DNA from 2 places in the Mesorhizobium maamorense genome. Region 2 is predicted to be linked to the other one. Evidence: riboswitches for the same ligand, from Rfam matches in the RefSeq annotation. Region 2 holds a riboswitch; the other holds the start of a gene.

Region 1 (8,207 bases), 1.5 Mb from region 2:
ACGTGCGGTACAGTTGCGCCTCGACGCCGATGTTGTCGACCGTTTCAGGGCCGGTGGTGATGGCTGGCAGACGCGCATGAACGAAGCATTGCGCAAAGCGGCAGGCCTGTAATCCTCGGTCTGCCACCAGTCCTCATCGGGCCTTCAACGCCTGCGCGATGTCGTCCAGCAAATCGTCGGTATCTTCCAACCCGACCGACAGCCTGAGCGTGCCGGGTCCGATGCCGAGCTCGGCGCGCGCTTCGTCGCTGAGGTTCTTGTGCGTCGTCGTCGCCGGATGGGTGATCAGGCTTTTGGCGTCACCGAGATTGTTCGAGATCAGGACGATGTCGAGCGCGTTCTGCAAGGCGAAGGCACCCTGCTTGCCGCCCTTGACGTCAAAGCAGATCAGGGTGGAGCCGCCCGACATCTGCTTCTTCACGACGTCAGCCTGCGGATGGTCGGCGCGCCCGGGATAGATCACGCGGGCGATCTCCGGCTGCTCGGCCAGGAAATCGGCGATCTTGCCGGCGCTCTCCGTCTGCTGGCGCACGCGCAGCGGCAGCGTTTCCAGGCCCTTCAGCAGCGTCCAGGCATTGAACGGCGACAGGCTGGGGCCGGTATGGCGGAAATAATCGTGCAGGTTCTCGTCGATCCACTTCTTGTCCGACAGAATGACGCCGCCGAGACATCGGCCCTGGCCATCGATGTGCTTGGTCGCCGAATAGACCACGATATGCGCGCCGAGCTGCAACGGCTTCTGCTGCAGCGGCGTGGCGAAGACATTGTCCACGACCAGCCGCGCGCCGATCGAATTGGCAAGCGAAGCGACGGCGGCGATGTCCACCACCTCAAGCGTCGGGTTGGTCGGGCTTTCCAGGAAAAACAGCTTGGTGTTGGGCCGAACCGCCTTTTCCCAATTGGCGATGTCGGTGCCGTCGACCAGCGTCGCCTCGATGCCGTAGCGCGGCGCCAGCGTCTCGACCACCCAGCGGCAGGAGCCGAACAGGGCGCGCGCCGCAACGATATGATCGCCGGCCTTGACGCTGCACAGGAGGGCTGCCGTCACCGCCGCCATGCCGGACGCGGTGGCGCGCGCGTCCTCGGCGCCTTCGAGCGCGCACATGCGCTTCTCGAACATGTCGACGGTCGGATTGGCGTAGCGCGAATAGATGAAGCCCGGTTCCTCGCCCTTGAAGCGGGCTTCGGCGGCTTGGGCCGTTTCATAGACATAGCCCTGGGTCAGGTATATCGCCTCGGAAGTCTCGCCGAAGCCGGAACGCAGGGTTCCGCCATGCACGAGTGCGGTCTGAGGCTTCCAGTTGCGCGTCTTGCTCGTCATCGTCCTATCCAAACACAAAAAAACCGGCCGCGAAAAAGTCGCAACCGGTCCATGCGGCCTTGCGGCCCGACGGTCCTTTAGCGACTTGTTTAACGTGGCTGCAAGCCGACCGGCCAAATCACCACGGGATAACGACCCTTTAGACCCGCGCCACGCTTGCGTCAATTGCCGGCTTCATTAAGAGATTTGTACCAGCAGAGCGGAGCCAGACTTTGCGGCAGACAGGAATTCTTCCCGATCAGGACATTGCGGCGCTGTTCCAGTCCGGCGCGCTGAAGTCGTCGCGTGCGCTCGACGCCGACCAGATCCAGCCGGCCAGCCTTGATCTGAGGCTCGGCGACAAGGCGTGGCGGGTGCGCGCGTCCTTCCTGCCGGGTCCCAACCACAAGGTCAGTGAAAAACTCGACCGGCTGAAGCTGCACGAGATCAGCCTGGCCGACGGCGCCGTTTTGGAAACCGGCTGCGTCTACATCGTGCCCCTGCTCGAAAGCCTAGCGCTGCCGGCGGAAATTTCGGCGTCCGCCAATCCCAAGAGCTCGACCGGGCGGCTCGATATCTTCACCCGCGTGATGACCGATCGCGGCCACGAGTTCGACAAGATCGCCGTCGGCTATCATGGTCCGCTCTATCTCGAAGTCAGCCCACGCACCTTCCCGATCGTCGTGCGCGCCGGCTCGCGCCTTTCGCAGATACGCTTCCGCACCGGCAATGCGCTGCTCTCGGAAGCAGAGTTGCATCAATTGCACCGGGCCGAAATGCTGGTCGCCACCGAACCGCCGAACATCTCCGGCGGCGGCATCGCATTGTCGATCGATCTCAACGGCGACAGTGACGGGCTGGTCGGCTATCGCGGCAAACACCATACCGGCCTCGTCGATGTCGACAAACGCGCGGCGCAGGAGATCGTCGACTTCTGGGAGCCGATCCACAAGAGCGGCGCCGGCGAGTTGGTGCTCGATCCGGACGAGTTCTACATCCTCGTCAGCCAGGAAGCGGTGCATGTGCCGCCGCTCTACGCGGCCGAAATGACGCCCTTCGATCCACTGGTGGGCGAGTTCCGTGTCCACTATGCCGGCTTCTTCGATCCGGGCTTCGGCCACTCGGCGGCCGGCGGCACCGGCAGCCGCGCCGTGCTCGAAGTGCGCAGCCATGAGGTGCCGTTCATCCTCGATCATGGCCAGATCGTCGGCCGGCTGGTCTACGAGCATATGCTGAAGCGGCCGCAGGCGCTTTACGGCACCGAGCTCGGCTCGAACTACCAGGCGCAGGGCCTGAAGCTGTCCAAGCACTTTCGCGCCGCGCCCTGAACGCTCATCACCGTCAGGCAAGATACTTGCCTGCGCCGGCTCGCCATGCTTGGCTGCCTCGCCGGCCGCCGACGTGGCGGCGCTCAAGGGGAATGAAAATGCAGATTTCGAAATGGATCGTATCGGCGGCCGCCGCCGCCATGCTGACGCTTGGTGCCGGCGCCCTGTCGGCGCATGCGGCGGAGAAAATCAAGATCGGCACCGAGGGCGCCTATCCGCCGTTCAACACCATCACGCCCGACGGCAAGGTCGAGGGCTTCGACATCGACATCGCCAACGCCTTGTGCGCGCAGATGAAGGTCGAATGCGAGATCGTCACCCAGGACTGGGACGGCATTATCCCGGCGCTGCAGGCCAAGAAGTTCGACGCCATCATCGCTTCGATGAGCATCACCGAGGAGCGCAAGAAGCAGGTTGCGTTCACCCACAAATATTATACGACGCCGCTGTCGCTCGTCGCCCTGAAGGACAGCGACATCGCCTCGACCGAACCGGCGGCACTCACCGGCAAGACGGTCGGCGCCCAGGCGGCGACCACGCAGGCCAATTACGCCCAGGACGTCTATGGCAAGGCCGGCGCCGAAGCGAAGCTCTATCCGACCCAGGAAGAGGCAATCACCGATCTCCAGAACGGCCGCCTCGATGCCGTCCTTTCCGACAAGTTCGTGCTGATGGACTGGATGAAGAAGGCGAGCGACGGTTGCTGCAAGATGGTCGGCGACGTCAAGGGCACCGAGACCGAAGCCGGCATTGCCGTGCGTCTCGAGGATACGGCGCTGCGCGACAAGCTCAACGCAGCCATCGACGCCATCGTCGCCGACGGCACCTACAAGAAGATCAAGGACAAGTATTTCGATTTCGATATTTATTGAGATCTGAGACGCTTCTTACCTTCTCCCCTTGTGGGAGAAGGTGGCCTCGCGAAGCGAGGTCGGATGAGGGGGGTGTTCCAGGGAACGCCAACGCCTCACTTCAGCCAGCACCCCTCATCCGTCTCGGCGCTGCGCGCTGAGCCACTGCCCTGGGGCGAGCCACGGGTCTCGCCCCGTCCTTCGGATCCCACAGGGGGAGAAGGAAATGATGGCCACCCTCACAGCGCCTTCACCGCCACCTTCACCGGCTTTTCGATTTCGAGCGGGTTGCGCAGCGGCAGGCCGAAATCGCCGGCCTCGATCTCGAACACGTCGCCGGCCTCGGTCTTGATGCCGTCGGCGAAGGACAGGGTCGCGGTGCCGAACATGTGCACATGCACGTCGCCCGGCTGGCGGAAAGCCGAATATTTGAAATGGTGGTGTTCGAGATTGGCGATGGTGTGCGACATGTTCGCTTCGCCCGACAGGAACGGCTTTTCCCACATCAACTTGCTGTCGCGCCAGATGCGTGAGGAGCCCCTGATGTCGGCGGGCAGGTCGCCGACCAGGATCTCAGGTCCGAAGGAGGCGTTGCGCAGCTTGGAATGGGCGAGGAAGAGGTAGTTCACGCGTTCGGTCACATGGTCGGAAAATTCGTTCGACAGCGTGAAGCCGACCCGGAACGGCGCGCCGTCGTCGCCGATGACATAGATGCCGGCAACCTCGGGCTCCTCGCCGGCGTCCTTGGCGAAGGCCGGTGACAGGAGCGCGGCACCCGGCGCCACGGCCATCGTGCCATTGCCCTTGTAGAACCATTCCGGCTGCACCCCGATCTGACCTTTCGCGGGTTTGCCGCCTTCCAGCCCCATGCGGAACATCTTCATGGAATCGGTGAGCTGCTCTTCGCCGTCGGTGCTGAGCTTCTTGTGCATGGAATCGCGCGTTGCCGCCGAGCCGAGATGCGTGAGCCCCGTGCCGGTCAGATGCAGATGCGCCGGATCGGGATGATTGATCGGCGACAGCAGCCGCCCCTTCTTGTAGGCGGCGTCGAGATCGACGGTCTCGCCAAGTCCCTTGCGTTCGATCAGCGCGGCAAGGCCCACGCCGGTACGAGCGGCTTCCATCGCCAGCGAATAGACGCTGCGCGCGCCGTTGATGATCCGGGTTTTGCCGCCCGTGCGTGCAACGACACGGATGGTCTCGGCGTCGTCGAGAATCTGCGAGATCAGCATGATCAGTCCTCTCTCATATCTTGGCATGGCTGCCTTCTGGCAAACCCTGACCTGCGCGGCTCGGACTGGCCGTGCCACGGGTTGAACTCGTCGTCCGGATTGCGCTCGCGAGCCCGGTCCCTGAAGGACTTTTTCAAGCCGGCGAATTGCCGGCAGCGCCGCGACCGTATGCCTCCTGCTTGCCTCGCCTGAAGCCTGTTCAGGCCTTGTTCTTGTTGTAGACGTCGAAGATCACGGCGCCGAGCAGCACCAGGCCCTTGACCACTTGCTGCCAGTCGACATTGACGCCCATGATCGACATGCCGTTGTTCATCACGCCCATGATAAAGCCGCCGACCACCGCGCCGATGACCTGACCGACGCCGCCCATCGCCGAGGCGCCGCCGATGAACACCGCGGCGATGACGTCGAGCTCGCTGCCGAGGCCTGCCGCCGGCACGGCCTGGCCAAGGCGCGCCGCGATGATCAGGCCGCCAAGCGCCGACAGCACGCCCATATTGACGAACACGTAAAGCGTCAGCCGCTCGGTCTTGATGCCCGACAGCTGCGCGGCCTTGGCATTGCCGCCCATCGCATAGATGCGGCGGCCGATCGTCATGCGCTTGGTGACGAAGACGAACAGCGAGATCAGCAGGCCCATGACGAGCAGCACCACCGGCAGGCCCCGATAGCTGGCGAACTGGTAGACCAGGAACAGCGCCAGCGCGCTGCCGACCAGCGTCTTGATGACGAACAGGGTAAAGGGCTCGGCCTCATAGCCGTGGCGTTCGCGTTTGCGTCGCGTCCGTAGCCCGAAATAGGCATAGGCCAGCACGGCGATCAGGCCCAGCACGATCGTCGTCATGTGCAGCGTCAGGCCGCTGCCCATAATCGTCTTGCCGGCTGCATTCACCGTTGGCGGGATCAGCGTCAGCGGTCCGATGACATCTGGAATGAAGCCGGAGCTGAGTGCCTTGAACTCGGGCGGCAGCGGCCCGACCGAAGATCCGCCGCCGAGCAGCGCCTGGCAGATGCCGCGGAAGATCAGCATGCCGGCCAGCGTCACGATGAAGCTCGGTATTCGGTGATAGGCGATCCAGTAGCCTTGCGCCGCGCCGATGAGGCCGCCCACGATCAGGCAGACGATGGAGACCACCAGCGGGTTGCTGAATATGCCGAGAGGCCAGATCACCATCATCATCGCCGCCAGCGCGCCGATGAAGCCGGCCACGGACCCCACGCTGAGGTCGATATGGCCCGATACGATGACCAGCAGCATGCCGAGCGCCATCACGATGATGAAGGAGTTCTGCTGCACCAGATTGCTCAGGTTCACCGGCTTGAACAGCGTTCCCGAGGTGGTGAACTGGAAGAACACCATGATGGCGATCAGCGCCAGGATCAGGCCGTATTCGCGCAGGTTCGTCGCCAGCGCCGATACGGCGATGCGTGGACGCTGCCCTACATCTTCGGCGACGTTGCTTTGCGGGGCGGGGGCGCTTTCCGTGCTCATGCTGCTTTTCCTTCTCCCCGAACGATGGCGCGCATTATTCTTTCTTGGCTTGCGTCCGCCGCGGGCATTTCGCCGACGATGCGGCCTTCGTTCATGACATAGATGCGGTCGGTGATGCCGAGCAGTTCTGGCATTTCCGACGAGATGACCACGATCGCCTTACCTTCGGCCGCAAGGCGCGCGATGATCGTATAGATTTCATATTTGGCGCCGACATCGATGCCGCGCGTCGGCTCGTCCAGGATCAGCACTTCCGGGTCGGCGAACAGCCATTTCGACAGCACCACCTTCTGCTGGTTGCCGCCGGAAAGATTGCCGGTCATCTGATAGACGCTGGAGGCGCGGATGTTGGTCTGCTTGCGATAGTCGTTGGCGACGGCAAGCTCGCGCAAATCATCGATCACGCTGTGGCGCGACACGCCGCCGAGATTGGCCAGCGTAATGTTATGCTTGATATGGTCGATGAGGTTGAGGCCGTAGGTCTTGCGATCCTCGGTCACATAGGCAATGCCGTGTTCGACCGCCCTGCTCACAGAGGAGACGTCGATCGGCTTGCCCTTGAGCAGCACCTCGCCGGTGATGCGGCGCCCATAGGAGCGGCCGAACAGGCTCATGGCGAATTCGGTTCGTCCGGCGCCCATCAGCCCGGCAATGCCGACCACCTCGCCCTTGCGCACATTGATGTCGATGCCCTTGATCACCTGCCGCTCGGCGTGGAGCGGGTGATAGACCGACCAGTTCTTCACCTCGAACACGACCTCGCCGATATCGGGCTCGCGCGGCGGATAGCGGTCGTCGAGCGAACGGCCGACCATCGAGGTGATGATGCGGTCTTCCGAGATGTCCTTCCTGGACAGCGTCTCGATGGTTCGCCCGTCGCGGATGACGGTCACCTTGTCGGCGACCCGGTTCACCTCGTTGAGCTTGTGCGAGATCAGGATCGAGGTCATGCCTTGTCGCTTGAATTCGAGCAGAAGATCGAGCAGCGCCTGGCTGTCCTTTTCGCTGAGTGACGCCGTCGGCTCGTCGAGGATCAGGAGCTTGACCTCCTTGCTCAGCGCCTTGGCGATCTCGACCAGCTGCTGCTTGCCGACACCGATATTGGTGATCAGCGTCTTGGGGTCCTCCTTGAGGCCCACCTTCTTCAGCAGGGCGCTGGTGCGCGCCTCGTTGGCGTTCCAATCGATGACGCCGTATCGGGCGTGTTCGTTGCCAAGGAAAATGTTTTCGGCGATCGACAGCATCGGCACCAGCGCAAGCTCCTGGTGGATGATGACGATGCCCTTGCGTTCGCTGTCATGAATGCCTTTGAACTGGCATTCCTGGCCCTGAAAGATGATCTGGCCATCATAGGTGCCGGAGGGATAGACGCCCGACAGTACCTTCATCAGCGTCGATTTGCCGGCGCCGTTCTCGCCGACCACGGCGTGGATCTCGCCTTCCTCGACCCGAAGGTTCACGTTCGACAGCGCTTTGACGCCGGGAAACGTCTTGGTGATGTCCTGCATCTCCAAAATCGTCGAGGCCATGGGTAAAGTGCTCCTGCGAGACCCGCAACATACCGGGGTCGCTGGTGAACGAAAAGGGGCCCTGCGTTACGCAGGACCCCTGGCTATGCAACCGAATTTACTTCAGTTCGTCGGCCTTGATGTAGCCGGAATCGACGACCAGAGCCTGGTAGTTCGACTTGTCGACCTCATGCGGCGTCAGCAGGATCGAGGGAACGACCTTGACGTCGTTGTTGTAGGTCTTGGTGTCGAGGCCTTCCGGCTTGCCGCCAGAGAGCACCTTGTCGACGAGCTCGACGGTGGCCTTGGCCAGTTCACGGGTGTCCTTGAACACGGTCGAGTACTGCTCGCCCGAGATGATCAGCTTGACCGAGGCGGTCTCGGCGTCCTGGCCGGTCACGATCGGCCACGGCTGAGCCTCCGTGCCGTAACCGACGGCGCGCAGCGAGGCGGTGATGCCGCGCGACAGGCCGTCATAGGGCGACAGAACGCCATC
Region 2 (8,207 bases):
AGCCTAGTTTTTCGCCGGATGCTCGACCGCCTGGCGGCCGAAATCCGGCACGTCGATGTCCTGGCCGGCCTCGATGATCGAGCGGCGCACGGCGCGGGTGCGGGTGAACAGGTCGAACAGCTTGTCGCCGTCGCCCCAGCGGATCGCCCGCTGCAGAAAAGCCAGGTCCTCCGAGAACCGCGCCAGCATTTCCAGGATCGCGTCCTTGTTGTGCAGGCACACATCCCGCCACATGGTCGGATCGGAGGCGGCGAGACGCGTGAAGTCGCGGAAACCGGAAGCGGAATATTTGATGACTTCCGTCTTGGTCACCGATTCCAGGTCATCGGCGGTGCCGACGATGTTGTAGGCGATGATGTGCGGCAAATGCGAGACGATGGCCAGCGTCATGTCGTGATGCTGTGGATCCATCGTGTCGATGTTGGCGCCACAACGGCGCCAGAATTCGGAAAGCCTTTCCAGCGCGTCCGGATCCGTGCCCGGCAGCGGGGTGAAAATGCACCAGCGGTTGTCGAAGAGGTCGGCGAAACCGGCATCGGGGCCTGATTTCTCCGTGCCGGCCAGCGGATGGCCGGGAATGAAATGCACCCCACCGGGTATATGCGGCTGCATCTGCGCGATCACGGAAGCCTTGGTCGAGCCGACATCGGTGACGATGGCGCCCCTCTTCAGCGCCGGCGCGATCTCTTGCGCCACCGCGCCGGACGAGCCGACCGGCACCGAGACGATGACCAGGTCGGCATCGCGGACCGCTTCCTTGGCATCTATGGTGTAGGAGGAGCCCAGCCCAAGCTCTTGCGCCCGCGCCAGCGTCGCGGCGCTGCGCGTCGAGATGGCGACATGGCCGGCCAGGCCCTCGCGGCGGATGACGCGGGCCAGCGACGAGCCGATCAGGCCGATGCCGACCAGCGCGATCTTTTCGAACATCGGTGATGCCATGGCGTTCTAGCTTTTCAGGAATGTCGTGAGTGCCGCGACAACGCCGCGATTGGCCTCCTCGGTGCCGACCGTCATGCGCAGTGCGTTGGGAAAGCCATAGCCCGAAACACGCCGCAGTATGTAGCCGCGCTGGGTGAGATAATCGTCCGCCGCCGCGGCCGAATGCTTGCCGTCGTCGGGAAAATGAATGAGGAGGAAATTGCCGACGCTCGGCGTCACCCGCAACCCGAGCCCGGTCATCTGTTCGCTCAGCCAGGCCAGCCAGGTCTCGTTATGCGCGACGCTACGCTCGATATGGGCGCGGTCGCGGACGGCGGCGATGCCGGCCTCGATCGCGGTCGCATTGACGTTGAAGGGACCGCGTATGCGGTTGATCGCGTCGACGATGTGCATCGGCCCATACATCCATCCGATCCGCGCCCCGCCAAGTCCGATCTTGGAGAAGGTGCGGGTCATGACCACGTTCTGAGAGCTGCCCGCGAGCTCGATGCCGGCCTCATAGTCGTTGCGCCTGACATATTCGGCATAGGCGGCATCGAGCACCAGAAGCACGTTCTTCGGCAGGCCGGCATGCAGGCGGCGCACCTCCTGGAACGGCACGTAAGTGCCGGTTGGATTGTTGGGATTGGCGAGGAACACGATCTTCGTACGTGGCGTGACAGCCGCCAGGATCGCATCGATGTCGGCGCGCTCCTGGGTCTCCTTGACCGCGACAGGCGTCGCACCCGCCGACTGGATGTAGATCTTGTAGACCATGAAGGCGTGTTCGGTGAATATGGCCTCGTCGCCGGGCGCGAGATAAGTCTGCGCCAGCAGGCCGAGGATCTCGTCGGAGCCGTTGGAACAGATGATGTTCTGTGCGTTCAGACCATGCACCTCGGCGATTGCTTCGCGCAGGCGCCGGGCGGTGCCGTCGGGATAGACGTCGAGCTTGGCGGCGACTTCGCGCGCGGCCTCGATTGCCTTCGGCGAGGGGCCGAGCGGGTTCTCGTTCGACGACAGCTTGTGGACCTTGTCCACACCGGCGGGGGCCGAGCTCTTGCCCGGCACATAGGCCTGGATGTCCATGATGCCCGCGCGCGGGGTTGGACGTGCCTTGTCCGAGGTCTGGCTCATATCGCAAAATCCGTCGAGAACGCCTCCATCCTGGAAGCCGCTGCGGAAATACAAGCCATGGCCGGCAATGTCGAGAGGTGGCAGTGGTGCCAGCAGGCGGCATTGACGGCGAGGCAGGTGAGTTCTAGAAGGGCAGCGACAGTTCCGTGGTGATTTGGCCGGTCGGCTTGCAGCCACGTTAAACAATTCGCTAAAGGGCCGTTTGCGCGACGTAACCGGCTTTGCGAAGGCATTGCCGGTTTTTTATTGTCCGCGCCCGGCCGGACGAACGCATCGGCCGCGCTGACATCGGTAGCGATTTCCGTAAAAGGCAAGGGTGCAGCAAGAGAGACGAGATGGCCGCTCAGCGCGCTGGCAGAACCAACAACGAGGCAGACCAACCGTCGAGTCCGGTCGTGCGCTTCGGCGCCGACAAGCCGCTCAAGCTCGACGCCGGCACGCTGCTGTCGCCGTTCCAGATCGCCTACCAGACCTACGGCACGCTGAATGACGCCCGTTCCAACGCCATTCTCGTCTGCCACGCATTGACCGGCGACCAGCATGTGGCCAGCACCAATCCAGTGACCGGCAAGCCGGGTTGGTGGGAAGTGCTGATCGGCCCCGGCAAGATCATCGACACCAACCGTTTCTTCGTCATCTGCTCAAACGTCATCGGCGGCTGCCTCGGTTCCACCGGCCCGGCATCCACCAATCCCGCCACCGGCAAGCCTTATGGGCTCGACCTTCCGGTCATCACCATCCGCGACATGGTGCGTGCCCAGCAGATGCTGATCGATCATTTCGGCATCGAAAAACTGTTTTGCGTGCTCGGCGGGTCGATGGGCGGCATGCAGGTGCTGCAATGGGCGTCGAGCTATCCGGAGCGTGTTTTCTCGGCGCTGCCGATCGCCACCGGCGCGCGGCATTCCTCGCAGAACATCGCTTTCCACGAGGTCGGCCGGCAGGCCGTGATGGCCGACCCCGAGTGGCATGGCGGCAAGTATTTCGACCACGGCAAACGCCCGGAAAAGGGGCTCGCCGTGGCGCGCATGGCCGCCCACATCACCTACCTGTCGGAAGCAGCCTTGCACCGGAAGTTCGGCCGCAACCTGCAGGACCGCGAAGCGCTGACCTTCGGCTTCGACGCCGATTTCCAGATCGAGAGCTATCTGCGTCACCAGGGCATGACTTTCGTCGACCGCTTCGACGCCAATTCCTATCTCTATATGACGCGGTCCATGGACTATTTCGACCTCGCCGCCGACCACGGCGGCAGGCTGGCCGATGCTTTTGCCGGCACCAAGACCCGCTTCTGCCTGGTGTCGTTCACCTCGGATTGGCTGTTCCCGACCGAGGAGAGCCGCTCGATCGTCCATGCGCTGAATGCCGCCGGCGCGTCGGTGTCCTTCGTCGAGATCGAGACCGATCGCGGGCACGACGCCTTCCTGCTCGACGAGCCGGAACTGTTCGCCGCCATCAATGGCTTCATCGGCTCGGCCGCGCGAGCGAGAGGGCTCGGCGCATGACCCCGCAAAATTGCAGACCTGTCCATCAAGGGTCACGCACCACGACAAGGGGCAAGCCATGAGCGTCAACCGCGCCCAGCGCGTCGATCTCGAGGTGATCGCCGGTCTGATCCCGCCGCAATCGCGGGTGCTGGACGTCGGCTCCGGCGACGGCTCGCTGCTCGAGCTTTTGCAGGAAACCAAGCAGATCGACGGCCGCGGACTGGAGCTGTCGCAGCGCGGTGTCAACGAATGCGTGGCGCGCGGCCTTTCCGTCGTTCAGGGCGACGCCGACAAGGATCTCGAATTCTATCCCGACAAGGGTTTTGATTTCGTCGTCCTGTCGCAGACCTTGCAGGCGACCCGCAACCCGAAGCTCGTTCTCGACGAACTGCTCAGGATCGGCGAACACGCCATCGTTTCCTTCCCCAATTTCGGCCACTGGCGGGTGCGCCTGTCGCTGTTCGTCAAGGGCCGCATGCCGGTGACCAAGGACCTGCCCTATTCCTGGTACGACACGCCGAACATCCACTTCTGCACCATCCGCGACTTCGTCAATCTGTGCGAGGAGCTTGGCGCGACCGTGGAAAGGGCGACCGCGCTCGACGCCAACGGCCAGAAGATCGGCCTGTCGATGCCATGGTGGTTCTGGAACTTCTTCGGCCAGCAGGCAGTGTTCTTGTTGAAGCGATAAGGGCCATCCCGGAGGTGGCTATGACACCCCCTTTTCGGGCGAAGTCGAGCTGCAGGCTGGTCTCTGCGACGAAGGTCATCAGCAGGTTGGGACGCATAGCCCGGCGAAGGCTCACCGATCGAGCTCCGGGAAATACGGATCCGACAAGAACCGTCTGTCGCGTTCGCCTTGCAGGCAGTCGATCGGAGCCTCGGCTTCGGCGGGAATGATCCTGGTCTCGTTCTGAACGCCGCTCACTTCGAGGATCAACTTGCGCCGGATCGCCGTCGAGAATTCGGCGGCTGTATAAATCGGCAGCACGAAGGAGCCCGGCCCGCCGGTTACGCACTGGGCGTAATACCGGTCGAGATGGCTGAAGGTGGGCGATGGATTGATCAGGATCGGCAGGCCGTTGATGACGATGCCTCTGGCGTTTGCCGCATCCCGCGTGGCGGTGACGGGCAGCCCGATATTGTTTGGTCCGTCACCGGAAATATCGATGACGCTGCGTTCGCTTTCGAAAGTAGTGCGGTCGAAAAGCCCTGCGCCGAAGGCGAGCGCGCCGGAGATCGACGTGCCGCGGAAGCTGCGGAACGGGCGGGCTGCAATCTTGTCGGCAAAAGCGTTGGCGCTCTCAGCGCCGTCGATGACCTGCCAGCCGATGAGCGCGTCGTCGCGCACAGTGCCGGCCCATTCGAAATAGGTGAGCGCGATGCGACCGGCGTTCCCGGCGCGGACCGCCTTGATGAAGTCGGGATGACGCAGCGCCTCCACATAGCCGGCGCGCTGCAGGGCGAACTCCTTCTCGTCCATCGACAATGAGATATCGACCGCCAGCACCAGTTGGACATCAACGGCCAGACTATCCGGCGCAGGCGCAGTCACGGCGGCCTCGGTGCAGGCCAGGCAGGCAAGCAGGCTGAGAGCATCAAGCATGGCCGGCTCAAGCTATGTTTCCGGTGCGATCTTCCCTCGCGATCACGGCGAAATAAAGCTGCCGCGTGACGTGGCGCGGGCTGGTCCGAATAGATGCCGGAAGTGCTATTTCTTGCGGCGAGGAGCGGCCGGCGGCGGCTCGATCGCGCCTGCCCTTATGCGCGCGGGCTTCAGAGCCGGCACGCCGGACGCCTTCACGATGGTCAGTGCGCGCGGGAAGAATTGATTGTTGTGCTGGCCGCGGCCTATATTGAGGATCGTCGCCCCGCCCAGCCGCTTCTCCAGCATCGACAACACCCGCCGCAGTGTCGGTCCGTCGAAGGCATCGAGAGCCTCATCGATGATCACCCATTTTGGTTGGCGCAGCACGAGGCGGGCAAAGGCCAGCAGGCGCAGTTCGTCGTCGGCCAGTTCATGCTCCCAGCGCGCGCTGCGGCCGAGCGACGACGACAGGTGTTCCAGGCCGATCTCGGCCAGCACGGCTGAGATATCGGCATCGCTTGCCGGCGCAACCCCGTCCACGCGGTCGAGCACTTCGCGCAGCGTGGCGGTTGGGAAGTAAGGCGTGCGCGGCACGAAGATGGGCGTCTCTCCCGCCGGCATGCCGATGCGCCCGCTCCCCCACGGCCACAGGCCGGCAATGGCGCGAAAGAACAGCGTCTTGCCCGCGCCAGGCTCGCCGGTGAGCATGACGCGTTCGCCGGCGTGGATCTCGACATGCTGGTCGGCGAGCCTCGTGCAGCCCTCCGGCGAGGCCACTTCGAGTTTCTCGAAGGTCAGCTTGCCGTTTGCATTCTCGCCGAATTCGATGCGCCTTTCCTGGCCGTGCAGCACATCGGTCTCATCCAGCGCAATGCGGAAATCGGCGACGCGCATCAGCGTCGCGCGCCAATCGGCGATGCTGCCGATATTGTTGATGAACCAACGCAATGAAGAATGGACCTGATTGAAGGCGCCGACCGCCATCATCAGTCCGCCGAAGCTGATATCGCCCGCGAAATAGACCGGCGAAGCGACCAGGATGGGAGCCACCACGGTGATCCAGCCATAGGTGTCCGTCACCCAGGCGAGATTGATCTGGGCGTTATAGATGCGTCGCATGGCGCCGAGCACGGTGCCCAGGTCGGTTTCCAGCCGCCGCCTGGCATCGGGCTCGCTTCGGGCGAGCGCGATGGCATCGATGTTCTCGTTGACGCGCACCATCGAGGAACGCAGCTCCGCCTCGCGTGTGTAGCGGTCGCTGTTGAGGTGGATCAGTGGCCGTCCGACCAGCCAGCTCAGCCAGGAAGCCGTTCCGGCATAGAGGATGGCCGCCCACACCATGTAGCCCGGTATGGCGAGCGATGTCCCGCCGACATGGAAGACGAAGCCCGAGGACAGCTCCCACAACACGCCGACGAAGGAGGCGAGCAGGATTAGGGATTGCAGCAGGCCAACGCCAAGATCCGTCGACAGGTCGGAAAGATGGCTCGCGTCCTGCTGCATGCGCTGGTCGGGATTGACCCCGATGGCGCCTGCATGCGCCAGGCGAAAAGCGCGCGCCGGCCGCATCCATCCATCGATCAGATCGAGCGTCAGCGCCTCGCGCAGCTTCAGCCGGATCGTCTGATTGAGCCAGGTCTGGCCGACATTGAGCACAAGAAGCCCACCGGCAATCGCGGCAAAAATGGCGAGCTGGTGCAGGAAGGCCTGCATGTCGCGGCGTGCAAGCGCATCGTAGAAAGGCTGGTTCCAGCGGTTGAGCAGAACCTGGCCGATCGAGGTCGCGACAATGACGGCAACCATTCCGATGGAGGCCCAGCGTAGCCCTTTGCGGACCGGCGACCCGGCAAGCGCCAGCTTGATGGTTGCCACCTGATCACGCAGGCTCGAAGCTTCGACCGCAGCGATAGGCCGGGCAGAGGCATCATTGTCCGGATAATCGGCCATGAGCTGAAGTCCTTGCGTTCAAAAGCGGTGCTGAAAACCGGATGAAGTGTAGTGACGCCACTGGTCACTCAGCCAGGCTGCGAGCCCGTCAGCGACAGATAGGTCGCGAAATGCCGTCCGGCGCAAGTTTCTGGCATGATCACGAAGGTGTCATTCGCGGACCCGGCGATGTCGTGGCCCCGGTCTCTATTCGCCGGCCGAGCCGCGTTGCTGCATGCGGCGAAAGCACCGGCACGAAAACCCGTCGGGAAGCGCGCTGGGCGGCCGGCACGCCCTGATAGAGCCGCTTCTGCGCCTCGACCACGATGACGCCGGAAAAGATCGGCCACAGCCGCCGGCCGGCGCGCTCCACCATATTGTGGAAGCGCATCATGAAACGCCGCCGCGATGGCGGAAAGAACAGGGCGTCGGACCAGGCGGCGGGCGTGAAATTCGCCTCGCGCAGCAACTCGGTGAGCTGACCGCGCGAGAACGGCCTGCCATTGCCAAACGGCGTGTGCTCGAACCGCGCCCAGACGCCGCGCCGGTTGGGCACGACGATGACCACCCGGCCGGCCGGCGACAGCACGCGCCAGATCTCGTTCAGCGTTTCGCGCGGGTTTTCGACATGCTCGAGCGAATGCACGAGCAGCATGCGGTCGATGCAGGAATCGACCAGCGGCAGTTCCTCGTCGAAAACCAGAGCCGTCGCCGTCGGTCCCGCCGCCGGCCAGACCACGGCGCCCTGCGTCGCCGGCATGAAGGCGAACACCCGCTCGGCGTCGCTGCCGAACCGTTCCAGCCAAGGCAAGGTGTAGCCGAGCCCGACAAGCCGCTCATTGGGCACGGTGGCCCATATCGATGACAAGGCCATGGTGATCGAATGCTCGGCGAAGCGACCGAGCGCTGTCGAATAGAAGGAGCGGAGATCGACGATGTCGGAATGCATGTCAGGGATGTAGCCGCGATATCGGCGGGTTTCAACAAAAGGCCGCGACGTCCCGAGATCCCGGATGTCGAATGACATCCTGACATTAGTCATCTCCGGGATGACATCCGCGCGTCGGCGTCCTATGTCTGCGGCGAAAGATGGAGAGATGCGATGGCGGTCGAAATCGAACAGTTCATGTGCCGCAGCGACAATTTCGGCG

What was found. A riboswitch is a leader RNA that binds a small molecule or an ion and turns the genes downstream of it on or off. The one in region 2 is predicted to bind S-adenosylmethionine.
Region 1: it holds a riboswitch for S-adenosylmethionine, as region 2 does, so the genes downstream of both, ACIU1A_RS32040 (O-succinylhomoserine sulfhydrylase) here and ACIU1A_RS24590 (homoserine O-acetyltransferase) in region 2, are expected to answer to the same signal.

What each region holds. Positions count from the first base shown of each region.
Region 1 is NZ_CP173356.1:6,441,840-6,450,046, forward strand. It holds gene ACIU1A_RS32035 (BrnA antitoxin family protein) at 1-112, shown strand, start outside; gene ACIU1A_RS32040 (O-succinylhomoserine sulfhydrylase) at 134-1,321, opposite strand; SAM riboswitch at 1,379-1,456, opposite strand; gene ACIU1A_RS32045 (2'-deoxycytidine 5'-triphosphate deaminase) at 1,534-2,628, shown strand; gene ACIU1A_RS32050 (ABC transporter substrate-binding protein) at 2,727-3,500, shown strand; gene araD1 (AraD1 family protein) at 3,719-4,711, opposite strand; gene mmsB (multiple monosaccharide ABC transporter permease) at 4,911-6,203, opposite strand; gene mmsA (multiple monosaccharide ABC transporter ATP-binding protein) at 6,200-7,732, opposite strand; gene chvE (multiple monosaccharide ABC transporter substrate-binding protein) at 7,830-8,207, opposite strand, start outside.
Region 2 is NZ_CP173356.1:4,916,219-4,924,425, forward strand. It holds gene ACIU1A_RS24575 (sugar kinase) at 1-7, shown strand, start outside; gene ACIU1A_RS24580 (prephenate/arogenate dehydrogenase family protein) at 4-939, opposite strand; gene hisC (histidinol-phosphate transaminase) at 946-2,055, opposite strand; SAM riboswitch at 2,192-2,269, shown strand; gene ACIU1A_RS24590 (homoserine O-acetyltransferase) at 2,391-3,560, shown strand; gene metW (methionine biosynthesis protein MetW) at 3,619-4,233, shown strand; gene ACIU1A_RS24600 (DUF1194 domain-containing protein) at 4,345-5,148, opposite strand; gene ACIU1A_RS24605 (ABC transporter ATP-binding protein/permease) at 5,254-7,077, opposite strand; gene ACIU1A_RS24610 (class I SAM-dependent methyltransferase) at 7,217-8,005, opposite strand; gene gloB (hydroxyacylglutathione hydrolase) at 8,159-8,207, shown strand, end outside.